One region of the Azoarcus sp. DN11 genome, then DNA from elsewhere that is predicted to be linked to it. Evidence: riboswitches for the same ligand, from Rfam matches in the RefSeq annotation. Region 1 holds a riboswitch; each other region holds the start of a gene.
The links. Region 1 has a riboswitch for cobalamin ahead of cobT (nicotinate-nucleotide--dimethylbenzimidazole phosphoribosyltransferase). Riboswitches for the same ligand answer to the same signal wherever they lie in the genome.

Region 1 (3,202 bases):
AACCGACCTGCGCCGGGCACAGGAGCGCGACGAACTGGTGCTCTATTACCAGCCGCTGGTCAATCTCGCCAGCGGCGAAATCGAGAGTTTCGAGGCCCTGCTGCGCTGGCGCCATCCCGTGCGGGGCCTCGTGTCGCCGACCGAATTCATCCCGATCGCCGAAGACACCGGCCTGATCGTACCCATCGGACGCTGGGCGCTGCAGGAAGCCTGTCGCCAGATCAGCGCGTGGCAGGCGCAGTTTCCGCAGCGGCGCCCGCAGGTGAGCGTCAACGTCTCCGCGGTCCAGTTCGCCCAGCCCGACCTCGCCGATGCCGTCCTCCAGTCACTGACCGAGGCCAGGCTGGAGGCCCGTTATCTGAAGCTGGAGATCACCGAGAGCGTCCTCATGGACGGCAGTGACGCTGTCCGTGCGGTGCTCGAACGGCTGCAGGGCGAGCAGATCAAGTTCCTGATGGACGATTTCGGCACTGGCTACTCGAGCCTGTCGTATCTGCACCGCTTCCCGCTGGACATCCTCAAGATCGACGCGTCGTTCGTGCAGAGAATGGACATCGAGGCCCGGCACGACGAAATCGTGCAGGCCATCGTCGCCCTCGCGCGCAGTCTCAACATGGACGTGGTGGCCGAAGGCCTCGAGACGCCGACGACGCTCGCGCGGCTGCGCGAACTGAACGTTGCCTTCGGTCAGGGCTTTCTGTTCTCGCGCCCGCTCGATGCCGAGTCGGCCGGCCGCCTGCTTGCGAGCGGACGAAGATGGAACGGGGCGAAGGCGTCGCACGGGGCGTCGGCAAGGTGATGCTGATGAAATCCGGCCGGCGCACGCCCAGGGCAGCTGCAGATCGGGCTGCGTGACGAAACAGCGGGCTCCGGGGAGGTCCCGGAGCCCGCTGCGCGGCATCACTCCTTGTCGGAAACGCCAGCCGACTCGAAGCTCGCCATCTCGTTGACGAAATTGACGGCCGCCTGCACCAGGGGATAGGCCAGCGCCGCGCCGGTGCCTTCGCCCAGGCGCAAGCCGAGGTCGATGAGCGGGCGGGCGTCGAGCGCGCTCAACTGCGCAAGGTGGCCGGGCTCGGCCGAACGGTGGCAGAACACGCAGTAGTCGGTGATGGCCGGCGCGAGGCGGGCGGCCGTCAGTGCAGCCGATCCGACAATGAAACCGTCGATCAGCAGCACCATCCCGGCCCGGGCTGCCGCCACCATCGCGCCCGCCATCATCGCGATTTCGAAGCCGCCGAATTCGGCGAGCACCGACAGGGGATCGTCCACCTTGCCGGTGCGGGCGAGGGCCTTTTCCAGCAATTGGCGCTTACGCGCAACGCCGGCGTCGTCGAGGCCGGTGCCGCGCCCGATGCAATCGGCCAGCGGCGTTCCGGTCAGGCAGTGGGTAATGAGCGAGGCGGCGGCGGTGTTGCCGATACCCATTTCGCCGAAGCCGACGATGTTGCAACCGTCGACGGCTAGGGTGCGGACGATGCCGGCGCCGCGCTCCATGGCTGTGGCGCACTCGGCCCGGGTCATCGCCGGCTCTTCGAGAAAATTCCTCGTTCCCGGCCCCACCTTGGCATCGATCAGCCCCGGGCGCGGACCGAAATCATGTGCTACGCCGGCATCGACCACGGTCAGCCCAAGGCCGTTCTGACGGGCGAAGACATTGATGCCTGCGCCGCCGGCGAGGAAATTTTCGACCATCTGCCAGGTCACGTCCTGCGGGTAGGCCGACACACCCGCCTTGGCCGCTCCATGGTCGCCCGCGAAGACGATCACGTGAGGGTTCCTCAGCGCGGGTGTGAGGCTCTGCTGCACCAGCCCGATCTTGAGTCCGAGGCCTTCCAGATCACCGAGCGCGCCGAGCGGTTTGGTCTTGCGATCGATCTTGTGCTGCAGGGCAACGGCAAACGCCCGATCCGGGGCTGGCACGGAAAATTCAGAATGCATTCGATTCATCCGGTAATGGAAAAGAAAAAGGGCTTCGCGGCCGCATCCCGACGGAATGCAACCGCGAAGCCCTGTCCACAGGCTCCCTGTACCACGTCACAGCAGGTCTTCTGGCTTTCGGATCAGCCGGATTAGCCGCGCCTTCCCGCCGGGTCTGTTTCCCCTGGGCAGTGGCATGTGCGGCATCCGTCCCCGATTACAGCGGCGGGCCCGCCACGGATTTGCACCGTGTTCCGTTTTGCTGTGACGGAACAAATTATCCCGATTGCCGACACGTCATGCAATCGCCTGCGCGCAGACCGATTCTGCGCCGGCCGACCATGTCGGGGCCGGCCGTCATTCAGGTGTTCGAGTCGGGGAAGGATTCCTTGCGCCGGCGCATGTAGGCCTGCAGGGCCTCGTCGACCGCGGGGTCGAGCTCGGGCGCCTCGTACTCGGCGAGCATCCTCTTCCAGCGCGCGTTGGCGCGCTGGGCCATGTCGAGGCGGCCCTCGGCGTCCCATTGCTCGAAGCTGTTGTTGTCCGCGATGGGCGAGCGGTAGAAGGCGTTTTCGAAGTTCGCCTGGGTGTGGGCGCAGCCGAGGAAGTGCTTGCCGGGGCCGACATCGCGGATCGCGTCCATCGCCTGGCCGTTCTCGGACAAGTCCACGCCGCCCATCAGGATCTGCATCATGCCGGCCTGGTCGGCGTCCATGATGAACTTCTCGTAACCCATCGCGAGTCCGCCTTCGAGCCAGCCCGCGGTATGCAACGCAAAGTTCACGCCCGCCAGCGCGGTCGGCAGCAGGGTGTTGGCGCTTTCGCTCGCGGCCTGCGCATCGGGAACTTTGGCGGCCGTCAGCGAACCGCCGGAACGGAAGGGAACGCCGAGGCGGCGGGCGAGGTGGGCCATCACGTACAGCACCAGTGCGGGCTCGGGGGTGCCGAACGTGGGTGCACCGGACTGCATCGACATGGAACTCGCGAAGCTGCCGAACACCACCGGCGCACCGGGATTGACGAGCTGGACGAAGGCCATGCCGGCCATCGCCTCGGCGAGCGTCTGCGCCGCCGTGCCGGCGACGGTCACCGGCGACATCGCGCCGGCGAGGATGAACGGGGTGACGATGCAGGCCTGGTTGTTGCGCGCATAGACCTTCGCCGCGCCCAGCATCGTGTCGTCGAAGGTCATCGGCGAGTTGGCGTTGATCAGGTTGATCACGGCGGTGCGCGGCTTGCCGGTCTCGGGGTCGATCCACCGGTCGCCAAGCAGGATTTTCGC
Region 2 (3,202 bases), 2.0 Mb from region 1:
GCCGCCCGAGATCCCCGGCACCGCCGCTGCAGCGCTGGAAGCACGCCAGACCTGGTGGCTCATCACTGTCCTCTGCTCCGCGACCGGCCTCAGCGTCCTCGCCTTCGTCCCCGGCCGCCTGCGCTGGCTCGGGATCGCCCTGCTGGCCCTGCCCTACGCGCTCGGCGCACCGCATATCGACGGTGCCTTCGCCGCCTACAGCGATGAAGTGGCACGCCAGATGGAAGTTCTGACCGGCCAGTTCGCCATCGCCACCGCAATCTCCAGCGCGATCGAATGGCTTGCCCTTGGCAGCCTCGCCGGCTGGGCGGTCGCCCGCTGGGTGCGCCCGGCGCTCGCGACGCAGGGAACCCCGGCCACCGCCCGCGCGTAGGGCGGAAGCGCGAAGCGTCTTCCGCCGCATGGATAGTCATCGACGACACACGCGGCGGATAAGGCTCCTGCACCACATTTGACACGCGACCGTCGGCCACCCGGCGGAAAACGGCGGGATTTCATCCCGCCCTACGCCCTCAACAAAGAGAGAACACCATGAGCACAGGCAAGATCATGCTGGTCGGCCTCGGGCCCGGCAGCGTCGAGCACATGAGCGGCCGCGCCCGCGCCGCGATCGCCGAGGCCGATACCATCATCGGCTACGTCACCTACATCCGCCTCGTCGCCGACCTCGTCGAAGGCAAGGAGGTCGTCAAGAAGTCGATGACCGAGGAGCTCGACCGCGCGATCGAAGCGCTCGACCGTGCCAAGCAGGGCAAGAAGGTCGCGCTGATCTCCTCGGGCGACGCCGGCGTCTACGGCATGGCCGGCCCGACTTTCGAAGTGCTGTTCCAGGCCGGCTGGACGCCCCCCACGGGCCAACCCGGCGACATCGAAGTCGAGATCGTCCCGGGCGCCTCCGCGCTGAACACCTGCGCGGCGCTCGTCGGCGCGCCGCTGACGCACGACTTCTGCGCGATCTCGCTGTCCGACCTGCTGACGCCTTGGCCGGTGATCGCGCGCCGTCTCAACGCGGCCGCCGCGGCCGATTTCGTCGTCGCGCTGTACAACCCGAAGAGCGGGCGCCGCGCACGCCAGATCGTCGAGGCCCAGCGCCTCTTCCTCGCGCACCGCCGCCCGGACACGCCCGTCGCGATCGTCAAATCCGCCTATCGCCCCAAGCAGCGCATCGAATTCACGACGCTCGACAAGATGACCGAGTGCGACATCGGCATGTTGAGCACCGTGCTGATCGGCAACTCGAACACCTTCATCCGCGACGGCCTGATGGTCACGCCGCGCGGCTACGCGAACAAGTACGACGTCGAGGCGGGCACGACGCACAACGGCGAAAAGGCCGGCCGCTCGCTGTCGACCGGCCTCGACGGCTGGCTCGAAAGCCTGCGTGCGAGCGGCGAGAGCGCCGACGAACTCGCCCGCCGCCATGCGCTACCGGTCGACTACATCCTCGCTGCGCTCGCCGATGAGGCCGTCGACGAGGACGACACCGCCGCCGAAGGGGAAGTGCTCGCATGAGCCGCCCGGGCCAGGCCGCGAACTGCCGGGAGGGCGCACCGACCACCGTTTGACGCGCTTTTCCCCCATTTTCCAGCAGGTGCCCGCCAGAACGGCGGGTGAAACGGGAACAGGGTGCGCCGGCAGAATTCCCCGCCGGCCAAGCCCTGGCTGCCCCCGCAACGGTAGGCGAGTGCGGGCGGATCACGGGCCATCTCCCCGATGGCCCGGCCACTGTGCCGGACGCGTGCAGCCCACGAGGCTTCGCGCACGGCATGGGAAGGCGATCCGTCAAGACTCGTGAGTCCGGAGACCGGCCTGCTGGTGTTCCGATCCCGCCGCGCAATTCTGCGCCCGGGATCAACCATGCGACCGGCCGCGGGGATGCGGGCGGAGCAAGGCTAGCGTGCCCCGGCCGCCGACCGCCTGACCGCGGGAGGTTGTCGCCCGCGCTCCGCGAGGACGCCGCGCCCCTGCTTCGCCTGCCCGTCCGGTCGCTTCACGACTGGAGTCATTGCATGCAGAAGCACCGTAGTTCCCCCGTTCGCCGCATCCCGTTCGCGCTTCGCCCGCTCGCCGCGAGCCTCGTGCTCGCCCTGTCCGGCGGCCTTGCGCACGCCGACGACAAGGTCTTGACGGCAGTTCAGGTTTCGGCGCGCGCCGAGCCCGACGCCGGCCTCGATCTCGACCGCCCGGGCGCCACGGGATCGCGCCTCGGACTGAGCCTGCGCGAGACGCCCGCGAGCGTCGACGCGCTCGACGTCGAGACGCTGCGCGAACGCGGCGACCGCAGCGTCGCCGACGCCGCGACGCGGGCCGTCGGCCTGAGCTTCATCGGCACGCCCGGCAGCGGCCAGGCCTATTCCAGCCGCGGCTTCACCGGCAACAACTCGGTCGCGCAGGCGGAGGACGGGCTGCGCCTCGCCACCGGCGCGGGCACCCTCACCTATCCGTCCGACACCTGGGGCTACGAGCGCATCGAGATCCTGCGCGGCCCGGCCTCGGTGCTGTTCGGCGACGGTGCGGTCGGCGGCATCCTCAACCTCGTGCGCAAGGCGCCGACGCGCGGGCGCCACCTGGACGCAAGCCTCACCGCCGGCAGCCGCGGCGAATACCACATCGGCGTCGGCGGCTCGACTGCCGTGGGCGACGCCGCGGCGCTGCGCCTCGACGCCGCCGTCGCGGGCGGCGACGGTTTCATCCACCGCGGCGAGCACGACAACCGCAATCTGATGAGCACGCTGCACCTCGCGCCGCGGGCGGACCTGCAGATCGACCTGAGCGCAGACCTGTCGCGCGAGAATCCCACCGCCTACTTCGGCACCCCGCTGCGCAACGGGCGCATCGCCCGCGACCTGCGCCACGAGAACTACAACATCGACGACCCGCGCTACGCGCTCGACGACGACCGGCTGCGCGCCCGCATCGAATGGCAGGCGGGCGGGGGCTGGACGCTGCGCAACGAGACCTATCGCTTCGCCGCCGACCGCCACTGGCGCAACGTCGAGCAATACGCACTCGACAGCGCCACCAACGCGGTCACGCGCACCGGCTATCTCGAAATCCTGCATCGCCTCGAACAAGCCGGCAACCGGCTCGAACTCGCGCACGAGGGCACGCTCGGCGGCATGCGCAACCGCTTCGACGTCGGCTGGGAATTCATGCGGGTCGACTTCCGCCACACCAACAACTCGCCTTACCGCGGCAAATC
Region 3 (3,202 bases), 910 kb from region 1:
GCGCGAAAAAACGGAGCGCTTCCACCAGTTGCAGCGCATCCACAGCGACCGCGCCCTGCTGCTCGGCCGGCTTCGTCGCCCGAACTCCGACACCGCGATCCGCGAAGTCTGCCAACCGCTCCCCGACACCCTCAGGCGCTGGGACGAAATCCACGCACTCGCATGCGACGCGCGGGCCCGCAACGACCTCAACGGCAAGCTCATCACCGAGCGTCTCCAGCATAACCAGGCCGCGATGTCGATCCTTCTCGACGCATCCAGGCAGCCACAACTCTACGATTCCGCCGGCAACGCCCGCCCCGGCGGAGGCGGCCGCCACCTCGGCAGCGCATGAACTAAAAGGCCCGCCCGGGAACTCTCCCGGGCGGGCCCGCGCGCAATCACAGCCGCTGATGACTGGCTCAGGGCAGCACGAAGTCGAAACTGCTCTCTACCTCGGCATCCCAGCCATCCCAAAGGAAGTCGTTCGCCTTCCCGTCGGCGATCAAGCGAAAAGCATAGCGCGTCTGCTCCTCGTAGAAGCCGCAGAACGCCCCGACGCGGTCCATCCCGCCGTTCATCTCGTGCGCCTCGGCCGGGCACGGCGAGCCGCAGAAATGCCGGATCGCGCACCCCTTGCAGGGATCGATACGGTCGACGTTCCGTCCCGTCACCTTCCGGAATGCCTCGCTCTCCAGCACATCCTCGATGCGGTCGGTGAACAGGTTGCCCCCGCGGAACGCATCCAGGCCGATGAACTCGCTGCACGGGAAGAGCCCCCCGTCGGGCGCCAGGGCGAAGAACGCGCGCCCCCCACCGCACGGCGAGATATCGCACATCAGCCGGCGTGCGGTCGGTGCAAGGATCGCCAGCAGAATGTTCGCAAAGTTCGCGACCACCATCTTCCGCCCCGTCTCGCGATACAGCGCATGCGTTCGTTCCACCGCTGCGATGAAGGCACGCGCCAGCGAGTCATCATCCGGTCGCACCGTACGCGCTCCCGGCAAGGTGCAACGCACTGCATTCAGCATGCAGGTCGGCACTTCGCGGGCATGGAACAGCTCCACCAGCGGCACGAGTTGATCGAGGTTCTTCTCCGTGCACGTCGCGATCACGCTCCACGCCGAATACCCCCGCAGCGCCTCCATCGCCCGGAGCACCTTGTCGTGCACACTCTTGCCGCCGAAGGTCAGGCGGGTCGCATCGGTCGTCTCGGCCAGCGGCCCGTCGAGCGACAGGCCGATGCTCACCTGCCGATCGGCGAGAAACCCGATCGCCTCGTCATCGAGCAGCGTCGCGTTCGTTTGCACCCCGAACACGTAATCATCCTTGAACGCATCGATCGCGGCGAACAAGGCGGCCCGATTCATCAACGGCTCGGCACCGTGAAAAATCACGCGCGGCTTGCGCCCGTCGGGAAGCACCGTCGAAAAGTAGGACCGTAGCCGCCCCAGCGCGTCCACCAACCGGTCGGCGTCCATGTGCTGCCCACCGCGGCGCATTCCCTCCGGAATGTAGCAATACGTGCAGTTCAGGTTGCACCGCTCCGTCGGATTGACATAAACGGCCGAGGGCTTCAGCTCGAAACGCAGCGCATGCAACTCGCGCGCGAAATCCTTTGCCTTTGCCTGATAGTTCAACATCAAGGCACTATCGGTCAGCGTGTCCGCGAGCTTGTCCTTGCGAACGAGCGCCCAGAACGCACTGTCCGGGTCGCTCAAGGCCATATAGTCGTCATGTCCGATGTCGAACGGAATCAGGCTCGCGCCATTGCCGAGATTGGCATAACGCCCCGCAGAGGGGGCGTTGCTCATCAAAGCCGAGCCGCTCATCGCTTCTCCCTGCGATCCATCAGAACGTAGTGAGACAAACCCACCCCATCCGCCTCGCAACGCTTGCGCGTCGCGATGATCGCGGGCCTGTGCACCGGGAGCGCGCCGCTTGCAGCGGCGGGGGCGGCGTTCTTTGCGAACTCTTGCTTGATATCAGTCGAAGGCATCCGATTCTCCTGTTTGTCCAAACACAAAAACAAAAAGGGCTCCGCTGCCGCACTGCCAAGTGCGGACAGCGAAACCCTTGCCATTGGTTCCAGCTACAAAACAGTCGATTACGGCACGTCTTCTGGCTTCCGGATCAACCTGCCTGTCGCGCCTTCCCATCGTGGTACTCCACGACAGTGGCCGGATGCCCGGAATCGTTCCGTCACCCTGGCGACATTCGTCCCCGGTTACAGCGGCGGGCCCGCCACGGAATTGAGCAAGCTCGCACCGTGTTCCGACGATCGCAATTGCATCGTCATGGCCGAATCGTTCACCATTGTCCCGACGAGCATCTCTTCAGTCAATACCCTTGCCCCCACGCCTGACTGCCGATCACCGGCTGGCCCAGAGCACCTTCGCAGTCACATTCCGCCCAGGTCCTGGATGGCATCGACAACCATGCCAGTGCCGACCGCAATCATCAGGATATCGCCTGCGACGCGAACGAACTTGTGCCCCGCCGGAGGCACCCCGAGTTCGACCGTGAGCGCCGGCGGCAGATCGTAATACGCGACATCGCGCGGCAACGCACGCCCCACCGCCCACTTTCTCGCCTGCCCGGGCGGCATGCACCCGTTTCCCTTTTTCGCCAACCCCGGAGGACACCTCCCCGAACCGCCCTCGCGCGTGAAGTATTCGCGGATGACCGTCCGATCACGTTGCTCGAACCGGCTCACCACCCGCTGCGAACCTTCATCCCCCAGGCGCGCACCGCGATCACGACTGTCCCGATCCGCATCCCCGCCCTCGTCACGGTCGCGTTTGTGCTGCCCGCCCTTTCCACCATGTCCGTTCTCCCGCTGCCAACCTCCGCCACCAGCGTGATCGGGTTTTTCAGCATAGGCGACGCCAAAAACCATGATGCCGGCACAAAGCGCGGCGCACACCGCTGCCTTGCGCGATCGGATGCGATGCATGTTTTATCTCCCTTGAATGGTGTCACGCAGCGAATTGCGAAACGAACACTTCACACGGATCGGACGCCCCAGACAGCACGCTGCCTGTTGCCAGCAACATACAACAAATCTGCATGGAAACGGAATGTCCACGGTTGACGTAAAAAAGCCGCTCATCCTGGTTTAGGAGAGCGGCTTTTTTGATTGGGTAGTCTGACGATGACCTACTTTCGCACTCACGTAGAGCACTATCATCGGCGCGATCCTGTTTCACTGTCCTGTTCGGGA
Region 4 (3,202 bases), 1.2 Mb from region 1:
ACGGTGACGCCGATCGCGTGCGAGAACTTCACCACCTCGCGGCTCACGGCGACGTTGTATTCATACGAGGACGGAGTCTTGCCGTCTTCCATCAGCGAGCCATCCATCATCACGCTGGAGAAACCCGAGCGGATTGCGCCCATGCAGATCGCGGGCGACTGGCCGTGGTCCTGGTGCATCACGACGGGAATCTGCGGATAGGCTTCGACGGCGGCGTCGATCAGATGGCGCAGAAAGGCTTCGCCGGCGTATTTGCGGGCGCCGGCCGAGGCTTGCATGATCACGGGGCTGTCCGCTTCGGCCGCGGCTTCCATGATCGCCTGGACCTGCTCGAGGTTGTTGACGTTGAACGCCGGCAAGCCGTAGCCGTTTTCGGCGGCGTGATCGAGCAGCTGGCGCATGGAAACGAGGGGCATTGTCCTTCTCCGGTATCAAGTGCAGGCACGCCAGGCGTGCCGGGTTGCGAATTGGCTCGCATTTTAGCGTTTGTTGGGCGGCGGTGGGTCCGGCGAAGGAAACGGGTTGCAACGACCCGCCGCCGCGCCTCGTGCTCAGAACGGCAGCAGACCCCGGGCCGCGAGCGCCTGGGCCGCTCGCAGTTCATCGCGCAGCGCTCCGGCGTCGGCAGCGTCGCCGCCCCAGCCGTCGAAATGCACCAGTTCGTCGAGCGGCAGGCGCTGGCGCCAGCCCGCCGTCTGCAACTCGGGCTGATCGAGGAAGTGGCTGACATGGCCGATGCACAGGTAGGCGACAGGCATGACGCGTTCGGGCAGCGACAGGATCTCGCGGATCGCCGACTGACGGAAGATGCTCACCCAGCCGACGCCCAGCCCCTCGGCGCGGGCGGCGAGCCACAGGTTCTGCACCGCGCACACCGAGCTGTAGAGGTCCATCGCCTTGATGTGTGTGCGCCCGATCACGACCGGGCCGGCGCGGTCGCGGTCGCAGGTGATGCACAGGTTGATCGGCGCCTCGAGGATGCCCTGCAGGCGCAGGCCGGAATAGACTTCGCGCTGCTTGCCCTCGAACATCTGCGCGGCTTCGGCGTTGGCCGTTGTGAAGGCGTCGTGCACGCGCTGTTTGACGGCCTGGTCGCGCACCAGGACGAAGCTCCACGGCTGCATGAAGCCGACCGATGGTGCGAAGTGTGCAGCGGTGAGGATGCGCGCGAGCATGTCGTCGGCGACCGGATCGGGCAGGAACTGGCCGCGCACGTCGCGCCGCGCGAGGATGTTGCGATACACGGCGGCGCGCTCGGCGTCGTCGAAGTGGTGGTGGGCCTGGTGGCCGGGAGCGGCGGTCTTCATCGATTCCCCTTGTGAAGAGCAATGGACGGCGAACGGACCAGTTCGCCGCTGATCTGCCTCCCGGCCGGTCTTCTGACTCGGGTTCGTCCCGTGCCGCGCCTTCCCGACCCGGAGGGCCAGTGGCATCTTGCGGCGGCGGTCCCCCTCACAGCGTTGGGCACGTCGCGGAATCGGCTCCCCCGGAGGGTGCCTCACCGCATTCCCGATTCTCCCGCGGATCGCGGGCACCGGGAGGCATGGTGTAGAGCGCGTGAGTCTAGCAGACTGCGGGCCGCGCGCCGACTTATTGCTCGGTCAGGTGCGGTGCCGGGTGTTCGCCCACGCGTACGATCTTGAGCGTGTTCGTGCCACCCGAGGCGCCGATCGGTTCGCCGATCGTCAGCACGATGAGATCGCCGCGTTCGACGACGCCCTGATCGAGCAGGATCTGTTCCGCTTCCCACAGCAGCAGGTCGCGATCCTGGTGCGTCTGCGACATCAGCAGCGGAAAGACCTCGCGGTACAGCGTCATCTGGTTGCGCGACTCCGCTTCCGGCGTCAGCGCGTAGATCGGCACGCCGCTGTTGAGGCGGCTCATCCACAGCGCCGTCGAGCCGGTCTGGGTGAGGGACGCGATCGCCTTCACCTTCAGGTGCCAGGCGGTCCAGATCGCGGCCATCGCGATCGATTGGTCGATGCGCGTGAACACGCGGTCGAGCACCTCGCGGTCGAGCGTGACCTCCGCGGACTTCTCGGCCTCGAGGCACACGCGGCTCATCGCCTCGACGACCTCGACCGGATAGTTGCCCGACGCGGTCTCGGCCGACAGCATCACGGCATCGGTGCCGTCGAGCACGGCATTGGCGACGTCCGACACCTCGGCGCGCGTGGGCACCGGGCTGCCGATCATCGATTCCATCATCTGCGTTGCGGTGATCGTGAGCTTGTTACAGTCGCGCGCGGCGCGGATCATCTTCTTCTGCAGCGCCGGCACCGCCGCGTCGCCGACCTCGACCGCGAGGTCGCCGCGCGCGACCATGATGCCGTCGGAGGCGTCGAGGATCTCGTCGAGGTTGGCGACCGCCTCGGTGCGCTCGATCTTCGCGATCAGCAAGGCGTCGCTGCCGGCGGCGCGCAGGAGCTGCCGTGCCATGTACATGTCGGCCGCGCTCTTGGGAAAGGAGACGGCGACGAAGTCGACGCCGATGAGGGCAGCGGTCTTGATGTCGTCCATGTCCTTGGCGGTCAGCGCGGGCGCGGTCAGGCCGCCGCCCTGGCGGTTGATGCCCTTGTTGTTCGACAGCTCGCCGCCGACCCGCACCGTCGTGTGGATCTCGGGGCCGGCGACGCGATTGACGACGAGCTTCAGGCGGCCGTCGTCGAGCAGGAGGACGTCGCCCGGCCTGACGTCCTTCGGCAGGTTCTTGTAATCGAGGCCGACGCGGGTCGCATCGCCCAGTTCGCAGCGTGCGTCGAGGATGAATTCCGCATCCTTGTGCAGGTGGACGCGGTCGCCGGCGAACTTGCCGACGCGAATCTTGGGGCCTTGCAGGTCGGCAAGGATGCCCACCGACCGGCCGGCGCGTTCCGCAGCCTCGCGGACCGCCGCCGCGCGCGCGACGTGATCCTCCGCCTTTCCGTGCGAGAAATTCATGCGCACGACATCGATCCCGGCATGCACCATGCGTTCCAGGATTTGCGGATCGGTCGAGGCGGGGCCCAGGGTGGCGACGATCTTCGTGTGGCGCGGCATGTTGTCTCCGTGTCGATATGCGTCCGAGAACCCGATTCTACCCGTGTGCGCCGTCTGCCGCCGCCCGCGCGGGTTTGCGCGCCTCTCGACAGATGATGTCGCTTCCTATAATTTTGCCTGCATCAATTCAATCACGGACTCGCGAACGCCATGAAACTCGTCC

Region 2: another riboswitch for cobalamin. It lies ahead of CDA09_RS20165 (TonB-dependent receptor); the one in region 1 lies ahead of cobT (nicotinate-nucleotide--dimethylbenzimidazole phosphoribosyltransferase).
Region 3: another riboswitch for cobalamin. It lies ahead of cbpA (modified peptide precursor CbpA); the one in region 1 lies ahead of cobT (nicotinate-nucleotide--dimethylbenzimidazole phosphoribosyltransferase).
Region 4: another riboswitch for cobalamin. It lies ahead of bluB (5,6-dimethylbenzimidazole synthase); the one in region 1 lies ahead of cobT (nicotinate-nucleotide--dimethylbenzimidazole phosphoribosyltransferase).

Annotation. Positions count from the first base shown of each region.
Region 1 is NZ_CP021731.1:2,374,234-2,377,435, forward strand. It holds gene CDA09_RS10865 (two-component system response regulator) at 1-799, shown strand, start outside; gene cobT (nicotinate-nucleotide--dimethylbenzimidazole phosphoribosyltransferase) at 901-1,941, opposite strand; cobalamin riboswitch at 2,025-2,202, opposite strand; gene CDA09_RS10875 (trimethylamine methyltransferase family protein) at 2,282-3,202, opposite strand, start outside.
Region 2 is NZ_CP021731.1:4,335,805-4,339,006, forward strand. It holds gene CDA09_RS20155 (CbtA family protein) at 1-373, shown strand, start outside; gene cobJ (precorrin-3B C(17)-methyltransferase) at 532-1,512, shown strand; cobalamin riboswitch at 1,573-1,827, shown strand; gene CDA09_RS20165 (TonB-dependent receptor) at 2,010-3,202, shown strand, end outside.
Region 3 is NZ_CP021731.1:1,459,680-1,462,881, reverse strand. It holds gene CDA09_RS06700 (flagella synthesis protein FlgN) at 1-334, shown strand, start outside; gene cbpB (peptide-modifying radical SAM enzyme CbpB) at 402-1,811, opposite strand; gene cbpA (modified peptide precursor CbpA) at 1,808-1,978, opposite strand; cobalamin riboswitch at 2,074-2,291, opposite strand; gene CDA09_RS06685 (hypothetical protein) at 2,381-2,935, opposite strand; rRNA gene rrf (5S ribosomal RNA) at 3,126-3,202, opposite strand, start outside.
Region 4 is NZ_CP021731.1:1,144,284-1,147,485, forward strand. It holds gene fba (class II fructose-bisphosphate aldolase) at 1-416, opposite strand, end outside; gene bluB (5,6-dimethylbenzimidazole synthase) at 552-1,307, opposite strand; cobalamin riboswitch at 1,353-1,554, opposite strand; gene pyk (pyruvate kinase) at 1,591-3,039, opposite strand; gene CDA09_RS05150 (cache domain-containing protein) at 3,190-3,202, shown strand, end outside.